DNA from 4 places in the Streptomyces sp. Rer75 genome. Region 1 is predicted to be linked to each of the others. Evidence: riboswitches for the same ligand, from Rfam matches in the RefSeq annotation. Region 1 holds a riboswitch; each other region holds the start of a gene.
The links. A riboswitch is a leader RNA that binds a small molecule or an ion and turns the genes downstream of it on or off. The one in region 1 is predicted to bind cobalamin.
Positions count from the first base shown of each region.

Region 2: linked by a shared signal. The riboswitch ahead of HYQ63_RS28205 (ribonucleoside-diphosphate reductase subunit alpha) and the one ahead of metE (5-methyltetrahydropteroyltriglutamate--homocysteine S-methyltransferase) in region 1 are both predicted to bind cobalamin.
Region 3: linked by a shared signal. The riboswitch ahead of HYQ63_RS38600 (HoxN/HupN/NixA family nickel/cobalt transporter) and the one ahead of metE (5-methyltetrahydropteroyltriglutamate--homocysteine S-methyltransferase) in region 1 are both predicted to bind cobalamin.
Region 4: linked by a shared signal. The riboswitch ahead of HYQ63_RS10415 (cobalamin biosynthesis protein) and the one ahead of metE (5-methyltetrahydropteroyltriglutamate--homocysteine S-methyltransferase) in region 1 are both predicted to bind cobalamin.

Region 1 covers NZ_CP058693.1:4,887,045-4,894,423, reverse strand. The annotation lists gene HYQ63_RS20625 (membrane-associated oxidoreductase) at 1-362, shown strand, start outside; gene HYQ63_RS20620 (potassium transporter TrkA) at 380-2,245, opposite strand; gene HYQ63_RS20615 (MarR family winged helix-turn-helix transcriptional regulator) at 2,358-2,897, opposite strand; cobalamin riboswitch at 2,956-3,187, shown strand; gene metE (5-methyltetrahydropteroyltriglutamate--homocysteine S-methyltransferase) at 3,349-5,658, shown strand; gene HYQ63_RS20605 (RDD family protein) at 5,919-6,497, opposite strand; tRNA gene HYQ63_RS20600 (tRNA-Pro) at 6,752-6,825, opposite strand; gene HYQ63_RS20595 (metallophosphoesterase) at 6,911-7,379, opposite strand, start outside.
Region 2 covers NZ_CP058693.1:6,490,505-6,497,883, reverse strand. The annotation lists gene HYQ63_RS28215 (histidine phosphatase family protein) at 1-428, opposite strand, end outside; gene HYQ63_RS28210 (FGGY-family carbohydrate kinase) at 543-2,012, shown strand; cobalamin riboswitch at 2,110-2,250, shown strand; gene HYQ63_RS28205 (ribonucleoside-diphosphate reductase subunit alpha) at 2,378-4,780, shown strand; gene HYQ63_RS28200 (ribonucleotide-diphosphate reductase subunit beta) at 4,798-5,829, shown strand; gene def (peptide deformylase) at 5,893-6,525, opposite strand; gene HYQ63_RS28190 (hypothetical protein) at 6,621-7,379, opposite strand, start outside.
Region 3 covers NZ_CP058693.1:9,082,529-9,089,907, reverse strand. The annotation lists gene HYQ63_RS38610 (GAF and ANTAR domain-containing protein) at 1-301, shown strand, start outside; gene HYQ63_RS38605 (aconitate hydratase) at 515-2,491, opposite strand; gene HYQ63_RS38600 (HoxN/HupN/NixA family nickel/cobalt transporter) at 2,626-3,726, opposite strand; cobalamin riboswitch at 3,754-3,954, opposite strand; gene HYQ63_RS38595 (DMT family transporter) at 4,047-4,988, opposite strand; gene HYQ63_RS38590 (LysR family transcriptional regulator) at 5,057-5,911, shown strand; gene HYQ63_RS38585 (DUF6131 family protein) at 5,972-6,127, opposite strand; gene HYQ63_RS38580 (carboxylesterase/lipase family protein) at 6,279-7,379, shown strand, end outside.
Region 4 covers NZ_CP058693.1:2,522,887-2,530,265, reverse strand. The annotation lists gene HYQ63_RS10420 (cobyric acid synthase) at 1-1,537, opposite strand, end outside; gene HYQ63_RS10415 (cobalamin biosynthesis protein) at 1,534-2,514, opposite strand; cobalamin riboswitch at 2,656-2,797, opposite strand; gene HYQ63_RS10410 (hypothetical protein) at 2,974-3,204, opposite strand; gene HYQ63_RS10405 (inorganic phosphate transporter) at 3,220-4,533, opposite strand; gene HYQ63_RS10400 (class II aldolase/adducin family protein) at 4,770-5,498, shown strand; gene HYQ63_RS10395 (alpha/beta hydrolase) at 5,545-6,675, shown strand; gene HYQ63_RS10390 (hypothetical protein) at 6,959-7,379, shown strand, end outside.

The DNA of each region.
Region 1 (7,379 bases):
TCCGCCGCCACCGCCGCACCCTCCCGCGCTACGCCCGCGCCTGGGGCCACCTCCAGGACGTCACCGTCGGCTACGGCTTCCGCCCGCTGCGCGCCGCGGGCTGGCTCTTCGCCCTGCTCCTCACCGGCACCCTGGCCTTCGCGCTCCACCACCCGCGGCCGCTGAAATCCGGCGAGGCCCCCGACTTCAACCCGGTCTTCTACACCCTCGACCTGCTCCTCCCGATCATCGGCTTCGGGCAGGAGGCCGCGTTCGCCCCGCACGGCTGGTACCAGTGGCTCTCGTACCTGCTGATCGTCACCGGCTGGATCCTGGCCACCACCACCGCGGCGGGCGTCAGCCGCTCCCTGAGCCGCCAGTAGCAGCGACCGCAGAAGCGTTACTCCTCTGCCAGGACGACGATCGCGTCGCCCTCGTCCAGGACCAGCGGCGCGGCCTTGTCGGGGTTGAGGCGGACACCGTAGGCGGGCGGCACGTCGGCGTGGCGTGCCAGCCGGTAGCCGAGGGCCGTCTCGCCGCGCCGCCGTGCGGCCTCGATGACCGTCGCGAAGTTGGCCTCGGCCCCGGGCACCAGGTAGTTGGCGGCCGGTTTGAGGTAGATCTCCGAACCCTCCGGGTCGAACAGGTCGATGAACACCGTGTAGAGGTCGCGGTTCTCGGTCAGCTGGGTCAGCAGCAGGCTGATCACCTTGGTGCTGACGATGAAGTCGTCGGCCTTGGTGACCTGGGCGATCTCCCGGTTGCTGTCGTCGTTCATCTCCGTGACGATCGAGTACGGATCACCGAGCCGCACTTCGATGTCGCGCAGGTGCAACAGCGTCACCAGCGTCCGGTCGTCGGCGCGCCGGGGGTCGATGGTGTCGTCGGACAGCACCACGATGTGCTGGTAGCGGCCGAGGTCGAGGGCCTCCAGGGACGACCTGCGGGTCGGCTCGCACCGCTTGTGGCCGACCGTCAGGTTCTTCAGCCCCTCCGGCACGCCCTTCCGCGGCCGCCGCGGTGCCGCGATGTCCACCGCCGAGCCGGGTTCGACGAAGCTGTCCAGCAGCGTGATGAGCTTCGACGCCCGGGAGTTCCAGCCGATCACCAGCGTGCGGTCCGGCACCGGCGGCCGCCCGGGCGCGGTGGTGATCGCCGACGGGACGATCTCGGGCCGGGTCTCGGCGGGCCGTATCAGCAGATCGTCCTCGGCCATCACCAGCAACTGGTCGTCGGCGCGGACGACGGTGTCCATCGGCGGGTTGAGCAGCATCTCACCGTCGCTGCGGCGCAGCCCGGCGGCCATGCCCTGTGCGTAGTGGGCCAGGGTGTCCGCGTACGTCCCGCCCGCGAGCGCGGGCTGCTCGTGGAAGTAGAACTCGTTGCCCTCGAAGCTGAGCAGTTCGTTGAAGACGCTGGACAGCCCCGACTGCCGGTGGGCCTGGGCGATGAGCCGTACGGCGATGTCGTCGGCGTCGATGATCAGCGCGTTCGTACCGGCGGCGAGACGGGCCGCGGGCAGGTTGTCCGAACTCTCCACGGCCGCCACGACGTTCGGCCGCGTGCCCTTCCACTTCCGGCTGTTGAGCAGCAGGAGCACCTTGATGACGTCCGTGTCGGTGTCGTCCCCGACCGGCGGCAACACCATGATCGACTTGGCGGTGTCGGGGCTCACCAGCTCCAGATCGCGCCGTTCCAGCGGACTTCCGGAGCGGCAGATCACGCGGGTGCGGCCGGTCGCGGGGATCCGGTCGCGGATCTGGTCCTCCATGTCGACCTTGTCGTGGTCGGCGAGGATCACCACACAGGAGCGGCGGGCGCTCTGGTTGGCCTCCACCAGCTCGGCGATCACCGTGAACACCTGGTCCGACCAGCCCAGCACGATCGTGTGGCCGCGCTCGATCAGCCGCGACCGGCCCTTGCGGAGCATCTGGATCCGGTTCTCCAGGCCCGTGGTGAGCACACCGATGAGCGCGCTGACGATGAAGATGCCGCCGATCGTGACCGTGAGCATCAGCACCAGGAACAGCGGTCGGCCCGTGTCCCCGCCCATGGTGCCCGGATCGAGCGTGCGCAGCAGGCTCATCCACACCACGCCCGTCCAGCCGCCGCTCTTCCGGGTGTCCTCGTGGGTGAGGGCGACCACCAGCGTGGAGACCACGGCGATCAACGCCAGCGAGGCGAGGCCGAGCCAGCCGATCAGGGCGGGCGTCCCCCGGTCCATCGTGCCGTCGAACCAGTACCGCAGCCGGTCCCGCAGCCTCATCGCACGTCCCATCCCCCCGGCCACCCACCGGCCTTACGGTCTCCCAGAGCAGTTGATCATTCTCGCAGGGTTACGGGGGTGCGGCTGCCGGGCGACGGGGGCGCCCACGCGGTCACCAGGCGGCGTGGGCCTGCGGGCTCCCGGTCTCGACGGTCGGTTCGCCGCCCGCCTCGGCGAATGCCTGGAGCGCCTCGATCAGATGGCGGCGCTGTCCGGCGGGCATGACGTCCACGATGCGCGCGATCTCCCGGCGGCGCCGCTCCGTGACCTCGGCCACGACCCGCCGACCGGCCCGGGTGAGCGAGATCATGCTGGTACGCCGGTCCTCGGCGGAGCCGCCGCGCGCGACCACACCCGTCGTGACCAGGCGGTCGATCATGCGCATCGCGGTCGACGGCTGGACGCCCAGCTCCCCGGCCAGCCCGGACAGGCTCAGCGGGCCTCCGGCGTCCAGGACGACCAGCATCCGGAACTGCGGCAGCGTCAAGGACTCCTCCACCGCGGCCAACGACCGGGCGGAGACGGCGACGAGCAGCCGGGACGCGGTCAGCACGGCGGTGACCATCGCCTCGGCGTCGGACTCGGAGATTCCGGCCTCGGGGGCTGCGGAGGCTGTGGAAACCACATCGGATGCTAAGGAACGGCGCGCCATACGCCCTTTCTACCCCCTGCCCCTGTGGAGGGGGTGCCCCGATCCGGCACCACCGCCTAGGCTGGGTCCCGCAGCTGGTTCGCCCTGCCCGCCAGGCAGGCGCGTCGTAAGAGGGAACCCGGTGGAAATCCGGGACTGCCCCGCAGCGGTGAGCGGGAACGACCGCCGTCATACGCACTGGGTCCGGGAGACGGATCCGGGAAGCGACGGCCAGTAGGTGCCTCGTACGTGCACGACGTCACGAGGTGTGCCCGCGAGTCCGAAGACCTGCCCGTTGCCCGTGCGCGACCGATCGCGCGCGGAGATCCCGGTGACCTCGAGGGCGGGTCGGCGTACCAAGCAGGCGGACGCGTGCGTATCGGACGCGCAGTCGGTCCGCCCGGTTCGTCACTCCTTCGCGCCCCCGATCCGGCCGGGATCCCCAAGGGACATGCTCGCGAAGGAGAGCTACGTGACAGCGACATCCGCGGCCGCGGCGGCACGGGCCACCGTGTACGGCTACCCCCGGCAGGGACACCACCGCGAACTGAAGAAGGCCGTCGAGGGCTACTGGAAGGGCCGGGTCGGCGCCGACGCCCTCCGGGACACCGCCGTGAGCCTGCGCGAGGCGAACTGGCGGCAGCTGGCCGACGCCGGTATCGACGAGGTGCCGACCGGTGACTTCTCGTTCTACGACCATGTGCTGGACACCAGCGTCATGGTCGGCGCCGTACCGGACCGCCACCGCGCCGCCGTCGAAGCCGACGCGCTGGACGGCTACTTCGCCATGGCACGCGGCACCCAGGAGGCTGCGCCGCTGGAGATGACCAAGTGGTTCGACACCAACTACCACTACCTGGTGCCCGAACTCGGCCCCGATACCGTCTTCGCCGCCAACTCGGCGAAGCAGGTCGCCGAGCTGTCGGAAGCGGTCGCATTCGGTCACATCGCCCGGCCGGTGCTGGTCGGCCCCGTCACCTACCTCCTGCTCGCCAAGCCCGCACCCGGCGTCGCGCCGGACTTCGAGCCGCTCACCCTGCTGGACCGGCTGCTGCCGGTGTACGCGGAGGTGCTGGCCGATCTGCGGGCGGTCGGCGCCGAGTGGGTCCAGCTGGACGAACCCGCGCTCGTCCAGGACCGCACCGCCGCCGAACTGAACGCCGCCGCCCGCGCGTACCGCGAACTGGGAGCCCTCACCGACCGCCCCCGGCTGCTGGTCGCCTCGTACTTCGACCGCCTCGGCGAGGCCCTGTCCGTCCTGGCCAAGGCCCCCGTGGACGGGCTGGCGCTCGACTTCACCGGGCCCGCCGCCGCCAACCTCGACGACCTCGCCGCCGTCGGCGGACTGCCCGGCAAGCGCCTGGTCGCGGGCGTCGTGGACGGCCGCAACGTGTGGATCAACGACCTCCCCGCCTCGCTGTCCAGGCTCGGCACCCTGCTCGGCTTCGCCGACCGGGTCGACGTCGCCGCCTCCTGCTCCCTCCTCCACGTCCCCCTCGACACGGCGGCCGAACGCGACATCGACCCCCAGATCGCCCGCTGGCTGGCCTTCGCCCGCCAGAAGGCCGCCGAGGTCGCGACCCTCGCCCGCGGCATCGCCCAGGGCACCGGCACCATCGCCGCACAACTCGCCGCCAACCGCGCCGACCTGGCCTCCCGGGCCACCTCCACGCTCACCCGCGACCCGGCCGTACGCGCCCGCGCCGAGGCCGTCACCGACGCCGACGCCCGCCGCCCCGAGCCGTACGCCGAACGCGCCCCCGCCCAGCGCGCCCGGCTGCGGCTGCCCGCGCTGCCGACGACCACCATCGGCTCGTTCCCGCAGACCAGCGAGCTGCGCACCGCCCGCGCCGACCTGCGCGCCGGACGCATCGACACCGCCGGATACGAGCAGCGCATAGCGGCCGAGATCCAGGACGTGATCTCCTTCCAGGAGAAGACGGGCATCGATGTCCTGGTGCACGGCGAGCCCGAACGCAACGACATGGTCCAGTACTTCGCCGAACAGCTCACCGGCTACCTCGCCACCCGGCACGGCTGGGTGCAGTCCTACGGCACCCGCTACGTCCGCCCGCCGATCCTGGCCGGCGACATCTCCCGGCCCGAGCCGATGACGGTGCGCTGGACGACGTACGCCCAGTCCCTCACCGACCGCCCGGTCAAGGGCATGCTCACCGGCCCCGTCACCATGCTGGCCTGGTCCTTCGTCCGCGACGACCAGCCCCTCGCCGACACCGCGCGCCACGTCGCCCTCGCCCTGCGCGACGAGGTGTCCGACCTGGAGGCCGCGGGCACCCCGGTCATCCAGGTCGACGAACCCGCCCTGCGCGAAACCCTGCCCCTGCGCACCGCCGACCGACCCTCCTACCTGGCCTGGGCCACCGAGGCGTTCCGCCTCACCACCGGCGGCGTGCGCGCGGACACCCAGATCCACACCCATATGTGCTACGCCGAGTTCGGGGACATCCTCCCGGCCATCGACGACCTCGACGCCGACGTCATCAGCCTGGAAGCCGCCCGCTCCCATATGCAGGTCGCCACCGAACTCGCCGGCGCCCACTACCCCCGCGAGGTCGGCCCCGGCGTCTACGACATCCACTCCCCCCGCGTCCCCGGCCCCGCCGAAACCGCCGCCCTGCTCCGCACGGCCCTCGCCGCCATCCCCGCCGACCGCCTCTGGGCCAACCCCGACTGCGGCCTGAAGACCCGCGCCTGGCCCGAGGTCCGCGCCTCCCTGGACCACCTGGTCGCGGCGGCCCGCGAGGTCCGCTCCACGCTCTGAACTGTTATTGCGAACTTCTTGCAATAACATCTGCACTGCATCAAGCTGAAGAGGTACGGGGTCGGCCCGACCACCCTTCGAGACCCGCGCCTGGGTCGGTCCGGGCACGTCCTTCCCGATAGGTGATCGCCTTCTCACACGGCACCCGCCGGACGTTGGCCGACCCCGTTCAGCTGTGCCGAGCAGCCCTCAGGCTCTTACTCATCTGGTGATCAAGTGAGCGCGGAACTCCGTGCAGTTGGGTCTGTGGCATGAGGACATCACCTGCCCCACCGCGCCGCCTCACCGATCCGGGCGAGCGCGGCGCGGACGCGCCACGTGCCGGTGACCGTCACGCCGGCCAGCCGGTCGGCCAGCGACCTCCGGGAGCCCAACAGCGCCAGCCCCGCATTGAAGGCGAAGAAGAATATGGCGACGACCCAGCACAACACCGAGAGGACGATCTCGCCCCCGGCCAGCAGGCAGCAGGCCAGCGCATACCAGCCGACATCGACCAGCGTGGTCACCGCGGCGCGCACCGCAACCCGGCCCTGCCCGGGCCGCCCCGCGCCACCGCGCCGCACGACGCACAGGGCCGTCAACGCCTGCCCCGGCGTGCGGCTCATCACGGCCAGCGAGAGGAAGTGGTAGGCGAAGGTGAACACGACCAGCGTGGCGAAGGCTTGCTGGACTGCGCTCACCGCAGACCGCCAAAGCGACTCCCCGACGTCCTGACCCGCCCCCGCCAGATCGCCGTTCGAGGTGATGACCTCCCAAGCGCTCGTCCCAGCCAGGCTCGTCGCGTCGGTCACCTCGGCACTGATCTGCTGGAAGGTGAACGAGCCGAGCAGCACGGCCACTGCCACGACGACGGCGAAATCCAGCGCCCAGGCACACAGCCGACGCGCCCGCGGGGGACTGGTCGGCGCCGCCCCCTCCTCAGGCATCCCGGGCGTCGGCACCGCTCGTCGAAACATCAGGCCCCCCAGAAATGTGATGTCGCGGTCTGCACAGTGTAAGGACAGTCACAGACCGCCACGAGGGCCGAGCCGAGCACAACGAATCAGGCCCGGTGCTGATTTCTCAACACCGGGCCTGACCCTTGTTCCTTCAGTCGGGGTGGCGGGATTTGAACCCACGACCTCTTCGTCCCGAACGAAGCGCGCTGCCAAGCTGCGCTACACCCCGAAGCAACGAGCTCTACTTTAGCGGACCTGTGGCCAGACACGAAATCCGGTTTCCGGGGTCTCGCAGGTCGGGGCGGGGAGGTGGGTCAGGGGGCCTGGGGGGTGAGGGTGAGGAGGGTGGCCTCCGGGGGGCAGGCGAAGCGGACGGGGGTGTAGCGGTTGGTGCCGCAGCCTGCGGAGACGTGGAGGTAGGAGGTGTGGCCCCCGGCCTCGTGGGTGGAGAGGCCCTTGACCCGGCGGGTGTCCAGGTCGCAGTTGGTGACCAGGGCGCCGTAGAAGGGGATGCACAGCTGGCCGCCGTGGGTGTGGCCCGCGAGGATCAGGGGGTAGCGGTCGGCGGTGAAGGCGTCGAGGACGCGGAGGTACGGGGCGTGGACGACGGCGAGGGAGAGGTCCGCGCCGGATTCGGGGCCGCCGGCCACCTCGGCGTAGCGGTCGCGCTTGATGTGCGGGTCGTCGAGGCCGGTGAGGGCGATCTCGATGTCGTCCAGCTTGAGCCGGCCGCGGGTGTTCGACAGGCCGACCCAGCCGGCCGCGTCGAAGGCGTCGCGGATC
Region 2 (7,379 bases), 1.6 Mb from region 1:
TCCGGGTGCGCGGCGGCAAGCCGGCGCAGGGCGGCTACGGCGCGGGCCGCGGCCTCGCCGGGGCGCTCCGAGCCGGGGAAGGCGCCGGTCTCGGGGTCGTCGCGGAACGCCCGGACGGCCGCCGGATCCTCCGCCTCCATCTCGGCGAGAGTGCGGCCCTCGCCCCAGCCGAAGTCCATCTCGCGCAGATCCTCGACCACTTCGGGGACCAGGGACAGCGCGGCGGCGGCCGGTTCGGCGGTGTGCCGCGCCCGGCTCAGCGGGGAGCAGGCCACCGCGTCGATCTGACGGCCCCGCGCCCAGTGGGCGAGGGCCCGCGCCTGCCGGTGGCCGCGCTCGGTCAGCGCGATGTCCGAGGTTCCGGCGTACCGGTTCTCCGCGTGCCACACGGTCTCCCCGTGGCGTACGAGCAGCAGTCGGGCGGTCATCCGGGTTCTCCCCTGCGTCAACCATGGCCTGAGCCATTGCCTGATCACGTCTCTGGTGTTAAATCTATCATCGCTCATGTGATGGAGCGCCGAGGTTCCGGAGGGAAGCAGGGCATGCGCATGATCATCGGAGTGGATGTCGGCACTTCCGTCACCAAGGCCGTGGCCTTCGGCCGCGACGGGGTCGCGCGCGCCTCCGCGGCCCGCCCCAGCCGACTGGACCGCCTGCCCGGCGGCCGGGTCGAACAGGACCTGGAGGACGTGCTGCGCACGGTCGCCGAGGTGGTGCGCGAGGTGGCCGCGGCGCTCCCCGGCCCGCCCGCCGCGCTCGCCCTCACCGGCCAGGGCGACGGGCTGTGGCTGCGCGACGAGGCGGGCCGGGCGGTGCGCCCGCCGATCTCCTGGCTGGACGGCCGGGGCGGCGAGACCATCGCCCGCTGGCGCGCCGACGGCACGCTCAAAGCCCTCCACGCGCTCACCGGCTCCGGGCTGTTCCCGGGCTGCCACGCCCCGCTGCTGCACTGGCTGGCCGAGCACGAGCCGGAGGCGCTGGAGCGGGCGGCGGTCGCGGGCTACTGCGTGGACGCGGTGGCCCAGCGGCTGACCGGCGCCATCACCGTGGACGCCTCCGACGCGTCCCTGCCGTTCCTCGACGTCACCACCCGCACCTATGTGCCGGACGCCCTGGAGCGCTGCGGACTGTCCGGCCACGCCCGGCTGCTGCCGGGCCCCGCCGCGCCCGGCACCGTCCTCGCGCTGGACGACGAGGGGGCCCGGCTGACCGGGCTGCCGCCCGGCCTGCCCGTCGTCTCCGGTCCGTACGACCTTCCGGCGTGCGCCATCGGCAGCGGGGTGCGGGACGTGGGCGACGGGCTGCTCATCGTCGGCACCACGCTGGCCTGCCAGGTGCTCACCGACCGCGCGGCGGTGGACGCTTCGGCCGATCCGGCCGGAATGTGGCTGTGCACCCCCGACCCGGAGCGCTGGCTGCGCGCGATGCCCGCGATGGTCGGCACGGCCGCCCTGGAGTGGGTGCTCGATCTCACAGGGACGACCACCGCCGAGCTGGACGCCCTGCTCGACGGGAGTCCGCCGGGGGCGAACGGGGTGACCGCGCTGCCCTTCCTGTCCGGCGCCGGGGAGCGCGCCCCGTTCGTGGAGCCCGCCGCCCAGGGGCGGTTGGACGGTCTCACCCTCGCCACCACCCGCGCCGACACCGTACGGGCCGTGTGCGAGGCCATCGCCTACGCGGCCCGCCACTGCCTGGAGGCGGCCGGGCTCTCGGGACGGCTCGCGCTGTGCGGCGGAGGGGTGCGTTCCGCCTCCTGGACGGAGATTTTCGCGAACGTCATCGGCCGTCCGGTGGTCATTCCGGACGAGCCGGAGGTCGGCGCGCGGGGCGCGGTCGCGGTCGCGTGGCGGTCGCTCGGCGACCCCGTGGACGCGTCCCGGTGGCGCTCCGCGTCCCGTACGGTCGAGCCGCGGAGCGAGCTTCGCGGCGCGTACGAGGACGGCTACGCGGGCTACCGCGACCGCCTCGCCCGTGCCCTGGACGAATGGCGGACGAGCGGTCCGGGAAGCTAGTTTTCCCTGGGATTCCGGCGCGGCCAAGGCCCGACGTGACTAGCACATCTATACGAATCCGCCCAGCTGACGACACAACATCTGGGGGCGCGTGCGCAGCACGACACAAGATGTATGCTCGTCTCCGCTGTCGCCGCAGGGGAATCCGGTGGGAATCCGGAACTGTCCCGCAACGGTGTACGTGTGCGCTTTTGCGTACCCGTGAGTCCGATGACCTGCCGACGGCCGTCTGCATACGTCCGGGCCTCGCGGGTTGGGCCGATGGACGCTGCGTGGTGTGCCGTAGAGCGGAATCGGCATGCCCGTAAGCGGCCATCGCGCACTGCCCTCGTCAGGCCCCCAGCCGAGCGAGGGAGAACACTTCAGTGACCATCGCGCCCGCCGACCCGGTTTCAGAGGCAGCGGAAACTCCGGCAGCGGCCGACGCGCCCGGGACCGCCCTGCTGCGGACCCTCACCGGGCTCACCGCCGATCTGCCCGCCACCGACCCCGGCAAGGTCGCGGCCGCCGCCCTGCGCGGCCGCCATCCCGGTTCGGACGAGGCGGAGTTGCGCTCCCTGGCGACCGAGGCGGCGGCCGGACTCATCGGCGAGGAGCCGGAGTACTCCAAGCTCGCCGCGCGGCTGCTGACCCGCGCGATCGCCGACGAGGCGGCCGGGCAGGGCGCGGACTCCTTCTCCGCGTCCGTCGCCGTGGGCCACCGCGAGGGCCTGATCGCCGACTCCACCGCCGAGTTCGTGACCGCCCACGCCGCCCGGCTGGACGCGCTGGTCGACCAGGCACTGGCCGACGGCGCCGACGACCGCTTCGGCTACTTCGGGCTGCGCACCCTGCACAGTCGCTATCTGCTCCGCCACCCGATCACCCGTCAGGTGATCGAGACCCCGCAGCACTTCCTGCTGCGGGTGGCCTGCGGGCTCGCCGAGGACCTGACCGAGCGGGCGCTGGACGACGTCGCCGAGCTGTACCGGATGACCAGCACGCTGTCGTACCTGCCCAGCTCCCCCACGCTGTTCAACTCCGGCACCCGGCACCCGCAGATGTCCTCCTGCTATCTGCTGGACTCGCCGCTGGACGAGCTGGACTCGATCTACAACCGCTACCACCAGGTGGCGCGCCTCTCGAAGCACGCGGGCGGCATCGGGCTGTCGTACTCCCGCATCCGCGCCCGCGGTTCGCTGATCCGCGGCACCAACGGGCACTCCAACGGCATCGTGCCGTTCCTGCGCACGCTCGACGCCTCGGTGGCGGCCGTCAACCAGGGCGGCCGGCGCAAGGGCGCGGCCTGCGTCTACCTGGAGACCTGGCACGCGGACATCGAGGAGTTCCTGGAGCTGCGGGACAACACGGGCGAAGAGGCCCGCCGCACCCACAACCTCAACATCGCGCACTGGATCCCGGACGAGTTCATGCGCCGGGTCGAGGCGGACGGCGACTGGTCGCTGTTCTCGCCCGTGGACGCGCCCGAACTGGTCGACCTGTGGGGCGAGGAGTTCGACGCCGCGTACCGGAAGGCCGAGGCCGAGGGGCGGGCGCTCAAGCAGGTCCCGGCGCGCCAGCTGTACTCCCGGATGATGCGCACCCTCGCGCAGACCGGCAACGGCTGGATGACGTTCAAGGACGCCGCCAACCGCACCGCCAACCAGACCGCCGAGCCGGGCCGGGTCGTCCACTCCTCCAACCTGTGCACCGAGATCCTGGAGGTCACCGACGACAGCGAGACCGCCGTCTGCAACCTCGGCTCGGTCAACCTGGCCGCGCACCTGGGTGAGGACGGCGAGATGGACTGGGAGCGGCTGGACCGCACCGTCCGCACCGCCGTGACCTTCCTCGACCGCGTGGTGGACATCAACTTCTACCCCACGGAAGAGGCCGGGGCCTCCAACTCCCGCTGGCGTCCTGTGGGGCTCGGCCTGATGGGCCTCCAGGACGTCTTCTTCCGGCTGCGGCTGCCGTTCGACTCGCCCGAGGCGCAGGCGCTCTCCACCCGGATCTCCGAGCGCATCATGCTCGCCGCGTACGAGGCGTCCTGCGACCTCGCCGAGCGCCACGGCCCGCACCCGGCCTGGGCCGAGACCCGCACCGCGCGCGGCGTGCTCCACCCGGACCACTACACCGGCGCGCAGGCCGCCTGGCCCGAGCGCTGGGAGGCGCTGCGCACCCGGATGGCGACGACCGGGATGCGGAACTCGCTGCTGCTGGCGATCGCGCCGACCGCCACCATCGCCTCCATCGCGGGCGTGTACGAGTGCATCGAGCCGCAGGTCTCCAACCTCTTCAAGCGCGAAACCCTCAGCGGTGAGTTCCTCCAGGTCAACTCCTACCTGGTGAACGACCTGAAGAAGCTGGGCGTGTGGGACGCCCAGACCCGTGACGCGCTGCGCGAGGCCAACGGCTCGGTCCAGGACCTCTCCTGGGTTCCCCAGGACGTACGCGACCTGTACCGCACCGCGTGGGAGATCCCGCAGCGCGCCCTGATCGACATGGCGGCGGCCCGCACCCCGTACCTCGACCAGAGCCAGTCGCTGAACCTCTTCATGGCGGCGCCGACCATCGGCAAGCTCAGCTCGATGTACGCGTACGCCTGGAAGCGCGGCATCAAGACCACCTACTACCTGCGCTCCCGCCCGGCGACCCGGATCGCCCAGAGCGCCCGCGGTGGCGCCGCCACGGCCACCGTCCCCGTCCCCACCCAGCAGACGCCCGCCGAGGCCGACGCGGTCGCCTGCTCCCTGGAAAACCCCGAGTCCTGCGAGGCCTGCCAGTAATGCCCACCGCATCCGAGATGACCACCGCGAACACCGCGACGGACCACGTCAAGAACCTCCTCGACCCGGGATTCGAGCTGACCCTGCGGCCGATGCGGTACCCGCAGTTCTACGACCGCTACCGGGACGCGATCAAGAACACCTGGACCGTGGAAGAGGTCGACCTCCACTCGGACGTCGCCGACCTCGCCAAGCTCTCCCCGGGTGAGCAGCACCTCATCGGCCGCCTGGTCGCCTTCTTCGCCACCGGCGACTCGATCGTCGCCAATAACCTGGTGCTGACGCTCTACAAGCACATCAACTCCCCCGAGGCGCGGCTGTACCTGTCGCGGCAGCTCTTCGAGGAGGCCGTGCACGTCCAGTTCTATCTGACCCTGCTGGACACCTACCTCCCCGACCCGGACGACCGCGCCGCGGCCTTCGCGGCGGTCGAGAACATCCCCTCCATCCGGGAGAAGGCGGAATTCTGCTTCCGCTGGATGGACTCGGTGGAGAAGATCGACCGCCTGGAGAGCAAGGCCGACCGCCGCCGCTTCCTGCTCAACCTGATCTGCTTCGCGGCCTGCATCGAGGGCCTCTTCTTCTACGGCGCCTTCGCCTACGTCTACTGGTTCCGCTCCCGCGGCCTCCTGCACGGCCTCGCGACCGGCACCAACTGGGTGTTCCGCGACGAGTCCATGCACATGGAGTTCGCCTTCTCCGTCGTGGACACCGTCCGCGAGGAGGAGCCCGACCTCTTCGACGACGACCTGGAGCAGCAGGTCACCGACATGCTGAAGGAAGCCGTCGAGGCGGAGCTCCAGTTCGCCCGCGACCTCTGCGGCGACGGCCTGCCGGGCATGAACACCGAATCGATGCGCGCCTACCTGGAGTGCGTCGCCGACCAGCGCCTCAAGCGCCTCGGCTTCCCCGCGGTCTTCGGCTCGGAGAACCCGTTCTCCTTCATGGAGCTCCAGGACGTCCAGGAGCTGACCAACTTCTTCGAACGCCGCGCCTCGGCCTACCAGGTCGCGGTCGAGGGCTCGGTCTCCTTCGACGACGACTTCTGAGCCTCACCTGTGCCACAGGGCCGGACCCCTCGGGGTCCGGCCCTGTGGCATGGCGGCACACACTCAGTCGTTCGGCACCGTCTCGTAGCGCGCCGTGCCCTCGGCCATCTGACGGAGGACGTCCTTGCGGTCGCGCTTGGAGAGGCGGTCGATGTAGAGGTAGCCGTAGAGGTGGTCGGTCTCGTGCTGGAGGCAGCGGGCGAAGTAGCCGGTGCCGCGCACGGTGATCGGCTTGCCCTCGGCGTCCTGGCCGCGCACCACCGCGTAGTCGGGGCGGGCCAGCTCGCAGTAGGCGGTGGGCACCGACAGGCAGCCCTCGTTGGAGTCGTCCAGGACGCGGCGGTCGGCGGGCAGCTCCTCCAGCACCGGGTTGCAGACCACGCCGACGTGGCGTACGCCCTCGTCGTCCAGGCAGTCGTAGACGAAGACCTTGAGGTCGACGCCGATCTGGTTGGCGGCCAGGCCCACGCCCTCCGCCGCCCGCTGGCTCGCGAACATGTCGTCGATCAGCGCCGCGAGCTCGTCGTCGAACTCGGTGACGTCCTGGCACTCCTTGTGGAGCACCGGGTTGCCGACGACGGTGATCGGGCGGGCGGTGCCGCGCTCGCGGTACGCCCGCTCGCGCTCCTCGCAGTCCTCCGTGTCCACGACGAACTCGTCGTCCACCTGCTGCTTCGTGGTCCCTTGCTGCGACATCGTCCGCCGTACGCCTTCCTTCAACCGTGATGCGTCGCCCTACAGGGTACGGCCCGCCCGGACGGCCAGGGGGATCAGTGGCCCTTTCCGGGCATTCAGCAGACCTCTTCCAGGTCCCGCCACTCCCGGGTGTCCGGGCTGTCGGCGACCCAGCCGTCCAGCAGCCCCCGCACCAGCCCGCTGGGGGCGGCGATCCCGCATTCGCGCTCGGCGACCCACAGCGAGCCCGAGCCCGCCGTGCGGTGCCCCAGCGGACCGGGGTGGCCCGGCTCGCTGTGGTCGTGCGGGTCCAGGTGCTCGCCCTCGCCCTCGTCGCTGGGCATCCGGCTCTCCGAACAGGAGCGGCACAGCAGCCGCACCGACGACGACCAGTCCTCGGCGGCGAAGCCCGCGTCGGCCGCCAGCCGCTCCAGGGCGTCCCGGTCGGCCTCGGTGGCCGCCTCCAGCAGCACCACCCAGGTCGGCACCGGGGACGGCGCCCACAGCTCGATCTCGTCGAAGACGGGGTAGGCCGGGCCCGCGGCGGTCACGCGCTCACCGTGCGGAACGCCGTCGTGCAGCACCACCTCGCCCCAGCGCCGCCCGGAGGACGGCAGCGGGATCGACAGCACCTCGATCCGGGCCGGGTCCAGCCGACGGCCCCAGACCACCTCGGCCTCGCCCTCGGGCGACAGCCGCACCGCCGCGCTGCCCAGCTCCATGCCGAGCGGCTCACCGGACGCGGACGCCTCCCCGGGCACCTTCAGCCCGTACGCCTGCCAGGCGCGGCGGGCCAGCGGCCAGTCCTGGAGGGCGGTCGCGGCGATGCCCACGTTCCACCAGTCGGGAGCGCCCGCCTCGCGGTCCAGCAGTGC
Region 3 (7,379 bases), 4.2 Mb from region 1:
CGGTTCGCTGAATCTCTATTCGCGGAGTACGGGCGTCTTCACCAAGGGCAGTGAGACGGCGGGCTGGCTGCTGGCCTCGCACGCCGCGGTCGCGTTCTCCAGCGCCCGCACCGCCGACCAGCTCCAGCAGGCGCTCTCCACCCGGCACACCATCGGCGAGGCCATGGGCATCCTCATGGAGCGCCTCAAGATCGGCGAGGACGACGCCTTCAGCGTGCTGCGGCGGGTGTCCCAGGAGCGCAACATCAAGCTGCGGGACATCGCCCGGCAAGTGTGTGAGAGCGGCGGCATCGACGACTGACCGCCGGACCGGCCGCTGAGGGGGCGGCTCCACCGGCCCGCATTCTGGACCGGAAGAGCCTGGCCATCCCGTTCCCCCGGGGGACTCGCGGACAGCGTGGGCGGCGAGTACCCGCCGCCCGGTCCCGTATGCATGCGCGCCCGGCCCGGTGAGTGACCGGTCAGCGGGCGAGCGCCGGTCAGCGGCCGGGCGCCGGTCAGCCCCGGGCGCCGGTCAGCGGGCCAGGGCCGGGATGATGCCGCCCGCGAGGACCGCCTCGCACTGCCGCGGGGAGAGCCGGTGGCGCAGCAGGTACTCCTCGTCCCGGGTGGTGTTGCGTACGCGGAGCGTCGGGTCGTCCGGCCGGGCGAGGGCCTCGTGCAGACCGGGCAGGCGCAGCCGGTCGTCGGTCTCGATGCGCTCGTAGTCGCCGGGGTCGTCGAATTCGAGGGCGAGGACGCCGAAGTTGGCGAGGTTCTGCCAGTGGATGCGGGCGTACGACTTGGCGATGACCGCCCGGAGTCCGAGGTAGCGCGGGGTGATGGCGGCGTGTTCGCGGGACGAGCCCTGGCCGTAGTTCTCCCCGGCGACGATGAGGTGTCCGGTGTCGTCCCGGACCGACGCGGCGCGCCGGGGGTAGTCGGGGTCCAGCCGGGTCAGGGTGAACTCGGCCAGCTTCGGGATGTTGGACCGGTACGGCAGGGCCTTCGCCCCGGCCGGGGAGATCTCGTCGGTCGAGACGTCGTCACCGGCCTTGAGGAGGACCGGGCCTTCGAGGGTGTCCGGCAGCGGATCGAGATCGGGCAGCGCGGAGATGTTGGGGCCGCGCCGCAGCTGGACGCGGCGGGCCTCGTCCGGCGGCAGCGGCGGCTCCAGCATGGCGTCGTTGACCGACGCCGGTGCGGGGGCGTCCGGCGTGGGCGGGACCGTCGACAGGCGGTCGGCCCAGTCGCGCGGATCCGTGATGACGCCGGTCAGCGCGGAGGCCGTGGCGGTCTCCGGTGAACACAGCCACACCGCGTCGTCCTCGGTTCCGGAGCGGCCGGGGAAGTTGCGCGGGAACGTGCGCAGCGAATTGCGCCCCGCCGCGGGGGCCTGGCCCATGCCGATGCAGCCCAGACAGCCCGACTGGTGGATGCGGCCACCGGCGGCGATCAGGTCGAACGTGGCACCGGAACGCGTCAGGTCCTGGAGGATCTCGCGGGACGTCGGGTTGATGTCGAAGCTCACCTCGGGCGCCGTCTGCCGCCCCGCCACCATGGCCGCCGGTACGGCGAAGTCGCGGAACCCGGGGTTGGCGGAGGAGCCGATGACCGCCTGCCCGATGGGCTCCCCGGCGGCCTCCCGGACCGGCACGACGTTTCCCGGGGAGGTGGGCCGTGCGATCAGCGGCTCCAGGGACGACAGGTCGATCTCCTCGTCGAGGTCGTAACGGACGTCCTCGTCCGCGACGATCTCCACGAAGTCCTCGCCCCGCCCCACCCCCGCCAGGAAGTCGCGCACCGCGCCGTCGGAGGGGAAGACGGTGGTGGTGGCGCCGAGTTCCGCCCCCATGTTCGCGATGACGTGCCGGTCCATGGCGGTGAGGGAGGCCAGGCCGGGCCCGTGGTACTCCAGTACGCGGTGGACGCCGCCCTGCACCCCGTGACGGCGCAGCATCTCCAGGATCACGTCCTTGGCGCTGACCCACGGCGGGAGTTCCCCGGTCAGCCGGATGCCCCAGATCTTCGGCATGGTGAGGTGGAGCGGCCGTCCGGCCATGGCGAGGGCCACTTCCAGGCCGCCGGTGCCGATCGCCAGCATGCCCAGGGAGCCGCCCGCGCAGGTGTGCGAGTCGGATCCGGCGAGTGTTCTGCCGGGGGCGCCGAAGTGCTGCATGTGTGTCGGGTGGGAGACACCGTTGCCGGGTTTGGAGAACCACAGGCCGAAGCGGCGGGCGGCCGAGCGCAGGAAGAGATGGTCCTCGGCGTTGCGCTCGTCGGCCTGGAGGATGTTGTGGTCGACGTACTGCACGCTGACCTGCGTACGGACCCGGTCCAGCGCCAGCGCCTCCAGCTCCTGCATCACCAGGGTGCCGGTGGCGTCCTGGGTGAGCGTCTGGTCCACGCGCAGCGCGATCTCCTCCCCCGGCCGCATGCGACCGGACACGAGGTGGTCGCCGATCAGCCGCTGCGTCACGGTGCCGTGTGCGTGGCCATGGGGCAGACCCATAGCGGTACCGCCTTCCCGGTGCGGCGCGGCCGGACGGTCCGGGCGCCACCATGCGGGTTCCCGTTCCGCGGCCGCCATGCGGGGCCCGACCCGGCACAGTCACCCGGACGGGCGTCCCGGGCCCGGGCCCGGCGTCAGCCGCCGTCCGCGTCCGCGGCGGCCGGGGCGGTGCGGACAGCCCAGCGCTGTTCGACCTTGGCGATCCGCCAGTAGGCCAGCGCCGCGGCCCACACCACGACGAACAGGCCGACGATGATGAACCCGACGTTGTCCAGGTTCAGCCCGGAGATCCAGCCGGTGACGGCGTCCCGCAGGGCGAGCTTGTCGTGGAGCACGCCGACCAGCTCGATGGTGCCGATGAGGAAGGCCACCGCGATCGACAGGCCGGTGATGGCCAGGTTGTAGAACACCTTGCGGACGGGGTTGGAGAACGCCCACTGGTAGGCGAAGTTCATGAAGGTGCCGTCGAGGGTGTCGAACAGGCTCATCCCGGCGGCGAACAGCAGCGGCAGGCACAGGATGGCGTACCAGGGCAGTCCCGCGGCGGCGCCGCTCCCGGCCATCACCATCAGCGTGACCTCGGTGGCGGTGTCGAAGCCGAGCCCGAAGAGGAAGCCGAGCGGGTACATCTGGCCGGGCCGGGTGATGGACTTCGTGAAGCGGCCCAGGACGCGGTTCATGAAGCCGCGCGAATCCAGGTGCGCCTCCAGCTCCGACTCGTCGAACTGCCCGGCGCGCATCGCCCGGAACACCCGCAGGATGCCCAGCAGGGCGACCAGGTTGAGCGCGGCGATGAGGTAGAGGAAGGTGCCGGACACGGTGGTGCCGATGACCCCGAGGACCTGGTGGGCGCCGGAGTTCTCGTTCACCAGGGTGCCCGCCAGCTGCGTACCCCCGGCGACCAGCGCGGCCAGCAGGACCACGACGCTGGAGTGGCCGAGCGCGAACCAGAAGCCCACCGACACCGGCCGTTTGCCGTCGGCCATCAGCTTGCGGGTGGTGTTGTCGATGGCGGCGATGTGGTCGGCGTCGAAGGCGTGCCGCATGCCCAGGGTGTACGCGGTGATCCCGAGGCCGACGCCGAACGTCTTGGCGCCGACCTCGTAGTGCTGCGGCGTGACCACCAGGAAGAGCAGACCGAAGGCGACGGCGTGCAGGGCGACGATCACCGCCAGCAGCCCGGCGGTCCGGACGGTGTCCTCGCGCCGCCATGCGAATGCGGTGGGCAGGGTCATGCGGTCACGCTCCAGCACCTCGTGGATCACTTCGTGAGATGCCGCGGCCGGTCTCCTGGCTGACGGGTCGACGCGACCGCCCCTGCCTTCCCGGCCGCGCAGGGCGGCCAGTGGCTCCGCGGCCCGGTCCTGCGGCCGCGGAACGGGACGAGAACTCCCCGATCACAGTGGCGAGGGCCGCTCCGGTTTCACACCGGCTTCCCGAACACCACGGCGCCGCAACTGTAGGCGGCGCCCCGCAAAACCGGCAAGTGGCGCACTTTCAGCAGCGGTCGCGCGTGAGGTTCAACAGCGGTCACGCGCGCGAGGTTCAGCAGCGGTCACGCGCGTGAGGTGAGGATGCTGAGCGCGTTGGCCGCGACGATGGCGCCGATGCTCGCCCACTCGGTCCACCCCAGGCCCTGGCCGAGCAGGATCCATCCGACGACGGCGGCGAGGACCGGGTTGACGCTCATGAAGAGCCCGAAGGTCTGGGCGGGCACGCGGCGCAGCGTGAACAGGTCGGCGAGATAGGGCACGGCGGAGGAGAGGACACCGGCGGCGATGGCGTATCCGGCGGCCCCCGCGGTCGGCGGGTGCTGGACGGCGATGGCGATCCCGACGGGCAGGAACAGCACGGCGGAGACCGCGGCGGCGGCCGCCGACCCCTGCGCCCCGGGGACGCGGCGGCCGACGGTGCGGTTGAGCAGGATGTACGACGCCCAGCAGGCGGCCGCCAGCAGCCCGAGGCCGAGCCCCAGGTAGTCGGTGGAGGGCTGTGGACGCATCAGGGTGACCACGCCCGCCAGCGCGACCAGCGCGCAGCACGCGTCCGTGCGGCGGTGCGAGGCGGACAGGGCGATGGTGAGCGGCCCGAGGAACTCCAGGGTCACCGCGAGCCCGAGGCCGATGCGGTCGATGGCGCTGTACAGGGACAGGTTCATGGCGCCGAAGACCAGGGCCAGCAGCAGCACCGGCCACCACTGCTGCTTGGTGAAGGACCGCAAGCGGGGGCGGCCGACGGCCAGCAGGACGATGGCGGCGACGTACTGGCGTACCGCGACGACACCGGAGGCTCCGAGCACCGGAAAGGCGAGGGAGCCAATCGCCGCGCCGGTCTGGTTGGACAGGCCGCTGCCGGCCATGGTGAGCACACCGGCCAGCGGGTGCCCGGCCGGTTTCCGGCCCGATGTGCCCGGGGCGTCCGGCAGGTCCGGACCGGTGCGGTGTGACGTGGCGGTCGTCTGGGCGGGGGCAGGAGCGGGGGCGTGGGCTGCGTCCATACCCCGATCGTGCGGTCGCGCGACCGTTGCGCAAAATGCGTTGACCGTCGTACCTATACGCTTGGGTTATGGATGTGGAGCTGCGGCAGTTGCGCTGTCTCGTCGCGATCGTGGACGAGGGCACCTTCACCGATGCCGCGATCGCGCTCGGGGTCTCCCAGGCGGCCGTGTCCCGCACGCTGGCCTCGCTCGAACGCGGCCTCGGGGTGCGCCTGTTGCGGCGCACCTCCCGGACCGTGACCCCGACCGGGACCGGGCTGCGGGTGGTGGCGCAGGCCCGGCGGGTGCTCGGAGAGGTGGACGACCTGGTGCGGGAGGCCACCTCGGGTCACACACGGCTGCGGATCGGCTACGCGTGGTCGGCGCTGGGCAGTCACACCCCCGCCTTCCAGCGCCGCTGGGCCGCCGCCCATCCGGAGACCGATCTGCACCTCGTCCGCGTCAACGCCACCACGGCCGGTCTGGCGGAAGGGGCCTGCGACCTGGCCGTGCTGCGCAGGCCGCTGGAGGACCACCGCTTCGACTCCGCCATCGTGGGGCTCGAGCGGCGGCTGTGCGCGATGGCCGCGGACGACCCCCTGGCCCGGCGCCGCTCCATCAGGCTCGCCGACATCAGCGACCGCACGCTGCTGGTCGACCGGCGGACCGGCACCACCACGCCCGAGCTGTGGCCGCCCGGCTCCCGCCCGGACACCGAGGAGACCCACGACGTCGACGACTGGCTCAACCTGATCTCCACGGGCCGCTGCGTGGGGATGACGGCGGAGTCGACCGCGCACCAGTATCCGCGGCCCGGCATCGTGTACCGGCCGGTGCGCGACGCCGAGCCGATCGCGGTGCGGCTGGGCTGGTGGCGCGACGATCCGCACCCCGCGGGGCAGGCGGTGATCGAGCTGATCACCGCGCTGTACCGCACGGGGTGACCCGCGGTCTGCGCCCGCGGTCTGCGCCAGGCCACCGGCCTGGTACCGGCCTAGTACGGCCTAGTAGAAGTGTCGCCGTCCGGCGACCGCGTGACCGGCCGCGCCCATGGCCCACAGGACCGCCCCGATGACGAGAAGGACGATGCCGATCGTCCACAGAACGGCGATACCGGTCAGCAGACCGATGATGAGGAGAATGACCCCGAGGACAATCATGGCGTCCTCCGATCTCTCGGGAGTGCTCCACCTCCACTATCTGCCTCTTCCGCCTGCCACGCCAACACGTCGCCCCCCGCCGGGGGCGTCCGTGCGCGGCTCGGGCATCGTGGCCCCAGACGTGTTCACCAGGAACCGCGAGGAGCCATCGATGACGACAGCCGAGTCCAGCGAGTCGGCAACCGGGTCCGCCGAGCCCGTGGTGCGCGCCGCCGCCGGTGCGGTGCGCGGCCGCCGGGAGGGCGGTCTGGCCGTGTTCCGCGGCATCCCGTTCGCCGAGCCGCCGGTGGGCGACGCGCGGTTTCAGGCGCCGCGCCCCGTGCGCCCCTGGGAGGGGACGCGGGACGCGTACGCCTTCGGGCCGCCGCCCCCGCAGGAGTCGGGGTTCATGGGCCGCGCCGGGGTCCTGGAGGCACCGACGGGCGACGACTGGCTGACGGTCAACGTGTGGACGCCCGAGCCGGCCCCGGCCGCCCGCCGCCCCGTGATGGTGTGGATCTACGGCGGCGCCTACAAGCTCGGCCACTCCGGCAGCCCCGGCTACGACGCCCGGCACATCGCCCGTGACGGCGACGTCGTCGTGGTCACCCTCAACTACCGGGTCGGCATCGAGGGCTTCGCCCACATCGACGGGGCGCCCGCCAACCGCGGTCTGCTCGACCAGGTCGCGGCCCTGGAATGGGTGCGGGAGAACATCGAGGCGTTCGGTGGCGACCCCGGCCGGGTCACCGTGTTCGGGGAGTCGGCCGGAGCCGGATCGGTCGCCTCGCTGCTGGCCATGCCGAGCGCGGCGGGGCTGTTCCGGCGCGCCATCGCGCAGAGCGTGCCGGGCACGTACTTCTCCGGCGAGCTGGCCCGGGACATCGCGGGCGCGCTCGCCGCCGAGGCGGGCCTGCGGCCGACGGCCGCCGATCTGTCCACGGTGGATCCACGCCGACTGCCCTCCGCGGGCGAGGCGCTGGGCCCCAAGATGCGCCAGTACGAGGAGCGCTGGGGACAGGTCGTGCACACCCTGACCCCCTTCGCGCCCGTCGTGGACGGCGAGGTGCTGCCGACCACCCCGTGGCAGGCGCTGGCGGCGGGCTCGGCCCGCGACGTGGAGCTGATCGCCGGGCACAACCGGGACGAGTACCGGCTGTTCCTCGCCCTCGGCGGGCAGCTCGGACTGGCGGGCGAGGAGGAAGCGGCGGCTGCACTGCGCGCGTTCGGGCCGGGCCCGGACGGCGAACGGGCCTACCGCGCCGCCTTCCCG
Region 4 (7,379 bases), 2.4 Mb from region 1:
AGGGCAGTTCGTCCGGTACGCCGCCCTCGATGAGCCTCAGCAGCGCGTCCGTGTCCGCGTGCTCCTCGATCAGATCGCCCAGCCGGTCCAACTGCTCCTCGCGCAGCTCCCCGAAGCGGGTGTCAGGCGCGGGCACGAACGCCCGGCCCGCCGCCTCCGCGACCCGCCGCAGGAAGGCGCGGCGGAAGCCGTCGCTCTCCAGCGAGCCGTGCCAGTGCGTGCCCCACACCGGGCCCACCCGGCAGCCGTCCAGGAAGGGTTCGTCGCCCCCGTGGAGCAGTTCGGCGACGCCGTGGTGGATCTCGTAGCCCACCACCCGTTCGCCCAGCGCCTCGCCCACCGGCCGGGCCAGGGTCTTGTCGGCCGCGAAGCGGACCCGTACGGGCAGCAGTCCGAGGCCCTCGACCGTCCCGGCCTTCGACTCGACCTCGTCCTCGATTGCGTAGCCCAGCGCCTGGAAGCCGCCGCAGATCCCGAGCACCGGCCGCCCCTCCGCGGCCCGCCGCGCGATCGCGTCGGCGAGACCGCGCTCGCGCAGCCACTCCAGCGCCTTCACGGTGCCCCGGGTGCCCGGCAGCACCACCAGATCGGCGTCGGCCAGCTCCTCCGGGCGGTCCACGAAGCGCACGATCACGCCCGGCTCGGCGGCCAGCGCGTCCACGTCGGTGAAGTTGGACATCAGCGGTACGGCGGCCACCGCGACCCGCAGCACGTCCGCGCCGTGCGGCGGTGCGACGACGCTCTCGCGCACCGTGCCGCGCAGCGAGACGCGCAGCCCGTCCTCCTCGTCGATGCCGAGGCCGTGCGCGTACGGCAGCACACCGACGGTCGGCCGTCCGGTGAGGTCGCGCAGCATGTCCAGCCCGGGTTCCAGCAGGCTCACATCGCCGCGGAACTTGTTCACCACATAGGCGGCGATGTGCCGCTGGTCCTCGCGGGACAGCAGCGCGGTCGTGCCGAAGAAGGACGCGAAGACGCCGCCGCGGTCGATGTCCCCGACCACGACGACCGGCAGCCCCGCGGCCCGGGCAAGACCGAGGTTGACGATGTCGGTGCGGCGCAGATTGATCTCGGCCGGGCTGCCCGCGCCCTCGCAGATCACCGCGTCATGCGTGCGCCGCAGCTCGCTCAGGCACTCGGTGACGGTCTCCAGCAGCCCTTCGCGCCGCCGCTCCGAGTGCAGCCTTTCCTCGGGGGACGACCCCCCAGACCCCCCGTAATACCCGCGCGCGCTCATCTCGCCCACCGGCTTGCCGAGCAGCACCACCTGGCTGCTGCGGTCGCTGCCCGGCTTCAGCAGGACCGGGTTCATCAGGGCGCTCGGTTCGACGCGCGCGGCGGCGGCCTGCATCGCCTGGGCCCGCCCGATCTCGGCGCCGTCCCGGGTGACGAAGGAGTTGAGCGACATGTTCTGCGCCTTGAACGGGGCGACCCGGAGCCCTTTGCGCGCCAGCCAGCGGCATATGCCCGCCGTGACGACGCTCTTCCCGGCGTCCGAGGTCGTTCCCGCGATGAGCAGTCCGCCCCCCAGGGTCATCGATTCACCCTTTCCTGATCGGCTCCGGAGCCCCGACCGGCTCCGGAACGAGCCACGACGGTGGTGAGCAGAGCGAGCGCCGACACCCGCCGCGAGAGGAGGATCGCCCGCGGAATGTCGGCCGCCGTCACGGGACGGCCGCCCGGGTTCAGCACCGGGCGGTGCTCGACCCGGCCCGCGTACGCCAGCGTGCCGCCCAGCCGGACCCCCAGCGCGCCCGCGAACGCCGCCTCCACCGGGCCCGCGTTGGGGCTCGGGTGGCGTCCGCCGTCGTCGCGCCAGGCGCGCCACGCGCCGCGCGGATCGGGCCCGGCGAGGGCGGCCAGGGCGGCGGTGAGCCGGGCGCCGGGCCAGCCCGCGACGTCGTCCAGCCGGGCCGCGGCCCAGCCGAACCGGCTGTAGCGGGCCGACTTGTGGCCCACCATGGCGTCCAGGGTGTTGACGGCGCGGAAGCCGACGAGCCCCGGCACCCCGGCCACGGCCCCCCACACGAGCGCGCCCACGACCGCGTCCGAGGTGTTCTCGGCCACCGACTCGACGACCGCCCGCGCGATCTGCTGTGCGTCCAGCGCCTGCGGATCGCGTCCGCACAGATGCGGCAGCCGCTCCCGCGCGGCGTCGACGTCCCCGGCGGCCAGCGCGTCACCGATGACCCGGGCCTCCCGCACCAGCGAGGTGCCGCCCAGTACGGCCCAGGTGGTGGCGGCGGTCAGCGCGGCATCGGCCGTCCGGCGTCGGCCCGCGAAGCCGCGTACGGTACGCGCCAGCAGCGCGGCACCGGCGGCCGCGCCGCCCGCGCACAGCGCGGTGTGCAGGGCCCCGGAACCGCGGTGATCGCGCCACAGCCGCCGCTCGACGGCCGCGGCGGCCCGCCCGAACGCGGCCACCGGATGGCCGCGGCGCGGATCGCCCGCGGCGAGGTCGCCGAGGAAGCCGAGTGCGGCGCCGCACGCGTACGAGGCGTGGTCGGCACGCATCCTTCAGACCGCCGTCATGCCTCTGCGGCGAGGACCGCCGCCGAGCATGCGGACAGGAGGAGCTGACGGCGTGGCAGTGCCGGGCATGGCGGTATGTCCTCACTCAGGGTCCGCGCCCTGGCTCGACGTGACCGGCGGTGAGAGTCTCCTGGCTCCCGGATCCGCGGCTCTCCCGGTCTTCCAGCCCTCCTGGCGTACGGACGGCCGTGACCCCTTGCGGTGAGGGGAGAGCGCTCCCCGGTGACAGTGGCGGGACCGCGCCGGATTCTCACCGGCTTCCTCTCCTGCCGCCGTTTGGCTCGGGAAGTCCACCATGGGGCGCGAATGGCCGTCAACTCGCATTTGACCTGCGATGCCAGAGTGTGCCGAGATCCACAGGCGCCCGCGCGGGAACGACCGCGGGGCGGTGGGCGCCGAACAGCGCCCACCGCCCCGCGGCTTGAGTGGCCTCCGTTGGTTTCAGGCCACGATCAGATAGATGCCGTACGCCACGACCGCGGCGCACAGCGCGAAACAGGCGTACGCGCCGGTGCGCGCAACCGCGGAAGCGCCGCCCGCGGCGGCCTGGGGCTGCGGCTGAGCCGTACGGGAGGTGCCGATGATGCCCAGGGTGAAGACCCCTACGACGCCGACCGTCACCGCGAGGCTGACGCCGAAGACCTGGCCGAGGGCCGCCCAGTCGATGTGCATTGCGTGTGCTCCCTGTCAGCTGGTGGAACCGGTTCCCGCGGTGGCGGGGGTCGGGGCGGATTCGGACGAGGCGTCCTCGGCGGACGTCGAGCCCGAGGCGTTCGAGGCGTCTGCGGCATCCGTGCCATCGGTGCCATCGGCAGCGGATGCGGTCTTTCCGGCGGGCGGCGGGGCGACCGACCGCACGGCGGCGGTGACGACACCGACCGGCTCGGCGGACTCCGCACCCAGCTCGTTGACGTTGCTGGCGTCCACCGGCTTGCGGCGCGACAGCATCCAGATGACGCCGCAGCCCAGCACCGCGAGGACGGCGACCGCGGTGATGCCCCCGTTGCCCTGGCCGGCCAGCAGCGCCGCACCGGCGGCCACCAGACCGGCGGCCGGGAGGGTCAGCGCCCACGCGGCGACCATGCGGCCCGCGGTCGACCAGCGCACCACACCGCCCTTGCGGCCGACGCCCGCACCCATGACGGCGCCCGAGCAGACCTGCGTGGTGGACAGCGCGAAGCCGATGTGGGACGAGGCCAGGATGACGGTCGCGGCGCCGGTCTGGGCGGCGAAGCCCTGCGGCGGCTGGATGTCGGTGATGCCCTTGCCCATGGTGCGGATGATGCGCCAGCCGCCCAGGTAGGTGCCGAGCGCGATGGCGAGACCCGCGGAGACGATCACCCACATGGGCGGGTCGGAGTCGGGGGCGATGACGCCGCCGGTGACCAGCGCGAGGGTGATGACGCCCATCGTCTTCTGGGCGTCGTTGGTGCCGTGGGCCAGGGAGACCAGCGCGGCCGAGGCGATCTGACCGGCGCGGTAGCCCTTCGCGGTGTCCTCCGCGGCCCGGTTGTTGGCCAGCCGGTAGGTGAGCCGGGTGGCGGCCACCGTGGCGATGCCCGCCACGACCGGCGCGGCCACGGCCGGGATGAGGACCTTCATGACGATCGCGTCGCCGTTGACCCCGTCCATGCCGACGGAGACCACGGTGGCGCCGATGAGGCCGCCGAAGAGGGCGTGCGATGAGCTGGACGGGAGACCGGCCAGCCAGGTCACCAGGTTCCAGAGGATCGCGCCGACGAGCCCCGCGAAGATCACTTCGGGCTGGATGCCGGAGCCCTCGTCGATGATTCCGCCGGAGATGGTCTTGGCGACCTCCACGGAGAGGAAGGCGCCGACGAGGTTGAGGACTGCCGACATCGCCACCGCGACCCGGGGACCGAGCGCTCCGGTGGAGATGGTGGTGGCCATGGCGTTGGCCGTGTCGTGGAAGCCGTTCGTGAAGTCGAACACCAAGGCCGTGACGATCACGATCCCGATGAGAAGCGTGATGTGTTCCATACACCCGGTCAATCAGTTCGGAGGGCGGTCAGTGCACGGTGAACGTAAGGAAACTGGGTGAACGGAAGATGAACTGAGGCGGGCTTCATGGTGACACGGGCGCGCGAGTGTGAGAACGGCTGGTTTTCGACCGTACTTCCTTTCGTCACACGGCATTTGACGCCCGTACATCGAGCCGGCGTAACCGCACCGCGCCGGCGCCCGTGTGGAAGGATCGCGCCCGGAGGTGAGGGCCCGTGACGGAGCCGCGATCGGCACGACGGCCACAGCCGAGGCTGACCCAGCCCCTGCGGCAGGCGTGGACGCAGGTGGTGCGGACGGCCCGCAGAACCACCGCCGACGGGCTCGTCGTCGGCACCTCGGGCAATGTGTCGGCCCGGATCGGCGACACCGTCCTGGTGACCCCGAGCGGCGTCCCCTACGACCGGCTCGGCCCGCGTGACGTGGTCGGCGTGGACCTCGATGGCCGACAGGTGCTGGGCACGCTCGCGCCCACCAGCGAGCTGCCCATGCACCTCGCCGTCTACCGTCACACGGAAGACGCCGCGGCCATCGTCCACACCCACGCCGTTCACGCCACCGCCGTCTCCACGCTGGTCGACGAACTCCCCGCGATCCACTACATGACCGCCGCCCTCGGCGGGCCGGTCCGGGTCGCCGACTACGCGCTCTACGGCACCGATGAATTGGCCGAAAACATGCTGTCCGCGCTGCGCGACCGCTCCGGCTGTCTGCTGCGCAACCACGGGACCGTCGTATACGGCGCGACGCTGGACCAGGCCTACGACCGCACCGCCCAGCTCGAATGGATGTGCCAGGTCTGGCTGGCCGCGGCCGCCGTCCCCGGGCGCACCCCCACCCTTCTCCCGCCCGCCGAACTGGACCGCGCCGCGGCCAAGCTGGGCGGCTACGGCCAGCCGCGCGACGGCGGTACGGAGGGCGGTGCCCCGGGCGTCCCGAAATAGCCCCTTCCGCTGGCCGCCGCGCGGCCGCCCGCCCACACTGGGAGGGATGCGTGTGCGGACAACGGCGGTCGCTGCCGCCACCACTCTGCTCGGTGTCGGCGCGGCCGCGGTGGCGGCGGGCCGGTACGTCACCGACGCTGCGCTCAGACCGGCCCCCGACCGGCCGCTGCCGAACGAGCCGCCGCTCACGGTGCACGCCATGGACGACGACGGGCGGATCACCCTCACCCGTTCGCTCGCCTCGCTGCGCCCCGGCACCTACGGCCTTGTCGGCCGGGCCTGCCACGCCGTCGTCGGCCCGGTGGACGAGGACGTTGCGCACCCCGCCGACTGCGTCGTACGCCGCCTGGAACGGGTGACGCACGGCACCCTCGACACGGGCACCCGGGTGCGGCTCACCCCGCAGGTGCACATCGGCAACCCGAGGGACGCGCTCGGCATCGAACACGCCGATGTCGACATTCCCGGCGAACTCGGTCCGCTGCCCGCCTGGTTCCTGCCCGGCGAGCGCACCACCTGGGTGATCACCACCCATGGCCTCGGCACCACCCGGGAACACCCCATGGTCGTCATGCCGATGCTGCACCGGATGCGGATCCCGGTGCTCGACCTCGCGTACCGCGGCGACCCCGGCGCCCCGCGCCCGCCCGACGGCATCAGCCACCTCGGCGAGACGGAGTGGCGCGACCTCGACGCCGCCATCCGCTACGCGGTCCGCTACGGGGCGGAGAGCATCGTCCTGCACGGCTGGTCCACCGGCGCCTCGATGGCCCTGCGCGCGGCCGCCAACTCCGCACTGCGGCACCGGCTCAGCGGCATCGTCCTGGACTCCCCGGTGCTCGACTGGCGCGCCACCCTGCGCGCCCTCGCCACGGCGCGCCGCATCCCCGCCGCCCTGCTCCCGCTCGCCGTACGGGCCGCGGAAGGGCGCACCGGGCTCCACGACGGCAAGCTGGCGGAGGCGGCCGACCCCGAGAGCCTGCCGGTGCCCACCCTCATCGTGCACGGCCCCGGCGACACCCTCGCGCCCTGGGACGCCTCCCGTGAACTCGCCGCCGCCCGGCCCGAGCTGGTCACCCTTCATCCGGTCCGGCACGCCCCGCACGCCGCCATGTGGAACGCCGACCCCCGCGGGTACGAGGAGGCGCTGCGCCGCTTCCTCACGCCCCTCATCTAGGGGGTGTCGTGCCGATCATGCAGGGCTCGCGACGCCTGGCACGGCACCTCGCGACGCCTGGCACGGCACCTCGCGGCGCCGCGCTCGTCGCACGCGGCGCCGCTGCGCTCTCCTCACGCGGGTTGCGATGTACCGCACCAGACGCCGCTCGCTGATCCAGCCCGATCGACAAGACACCCCCTAGCGCCACGGGCGGTCCCGGCTACCCATCGGAATCCGGCCGCGGCGACCGCCGGACGGGTGCCGATTGGGCTTTCGGGCCGTCAACGGCGAGACTGCTTCTGTGACGTCCCGTACTCCGCGCGACTCCCGGCTCCGACTCGTCCGCCAGCGGCCGATGGCCACCGCCCCGCGGCCCGCGCCGAACCGCTCCCGGCCGGCGCCACGCCCGCCAGAGGGCACGCCGCCCCGGCCGGAATTGGCCCGGCAGGCCCGTGCGGGGCTTGCCGGGGCCGTGGAGGTGGCGCGCTGGGCCGCGGCCGAGGACGACTCGCTCGGGGCCCTCTCCGACGAGGCCGCCGCCCGTGCCGCCGCGACGCTAGGGCGCAGCCCCGAGGAGGTGCGCGCCGACTGGGACCGGGCCCGGCTCGTCGGGCTCGTCGATCTGCACGGCGGCACCGCGCGCCCCGGCTGGCGGCTCCAGGCATGGGACCGCGACGACAGCGCGGTGCTGCGCGGCTGGGTCGCGCTGCTCGACGCCTGGT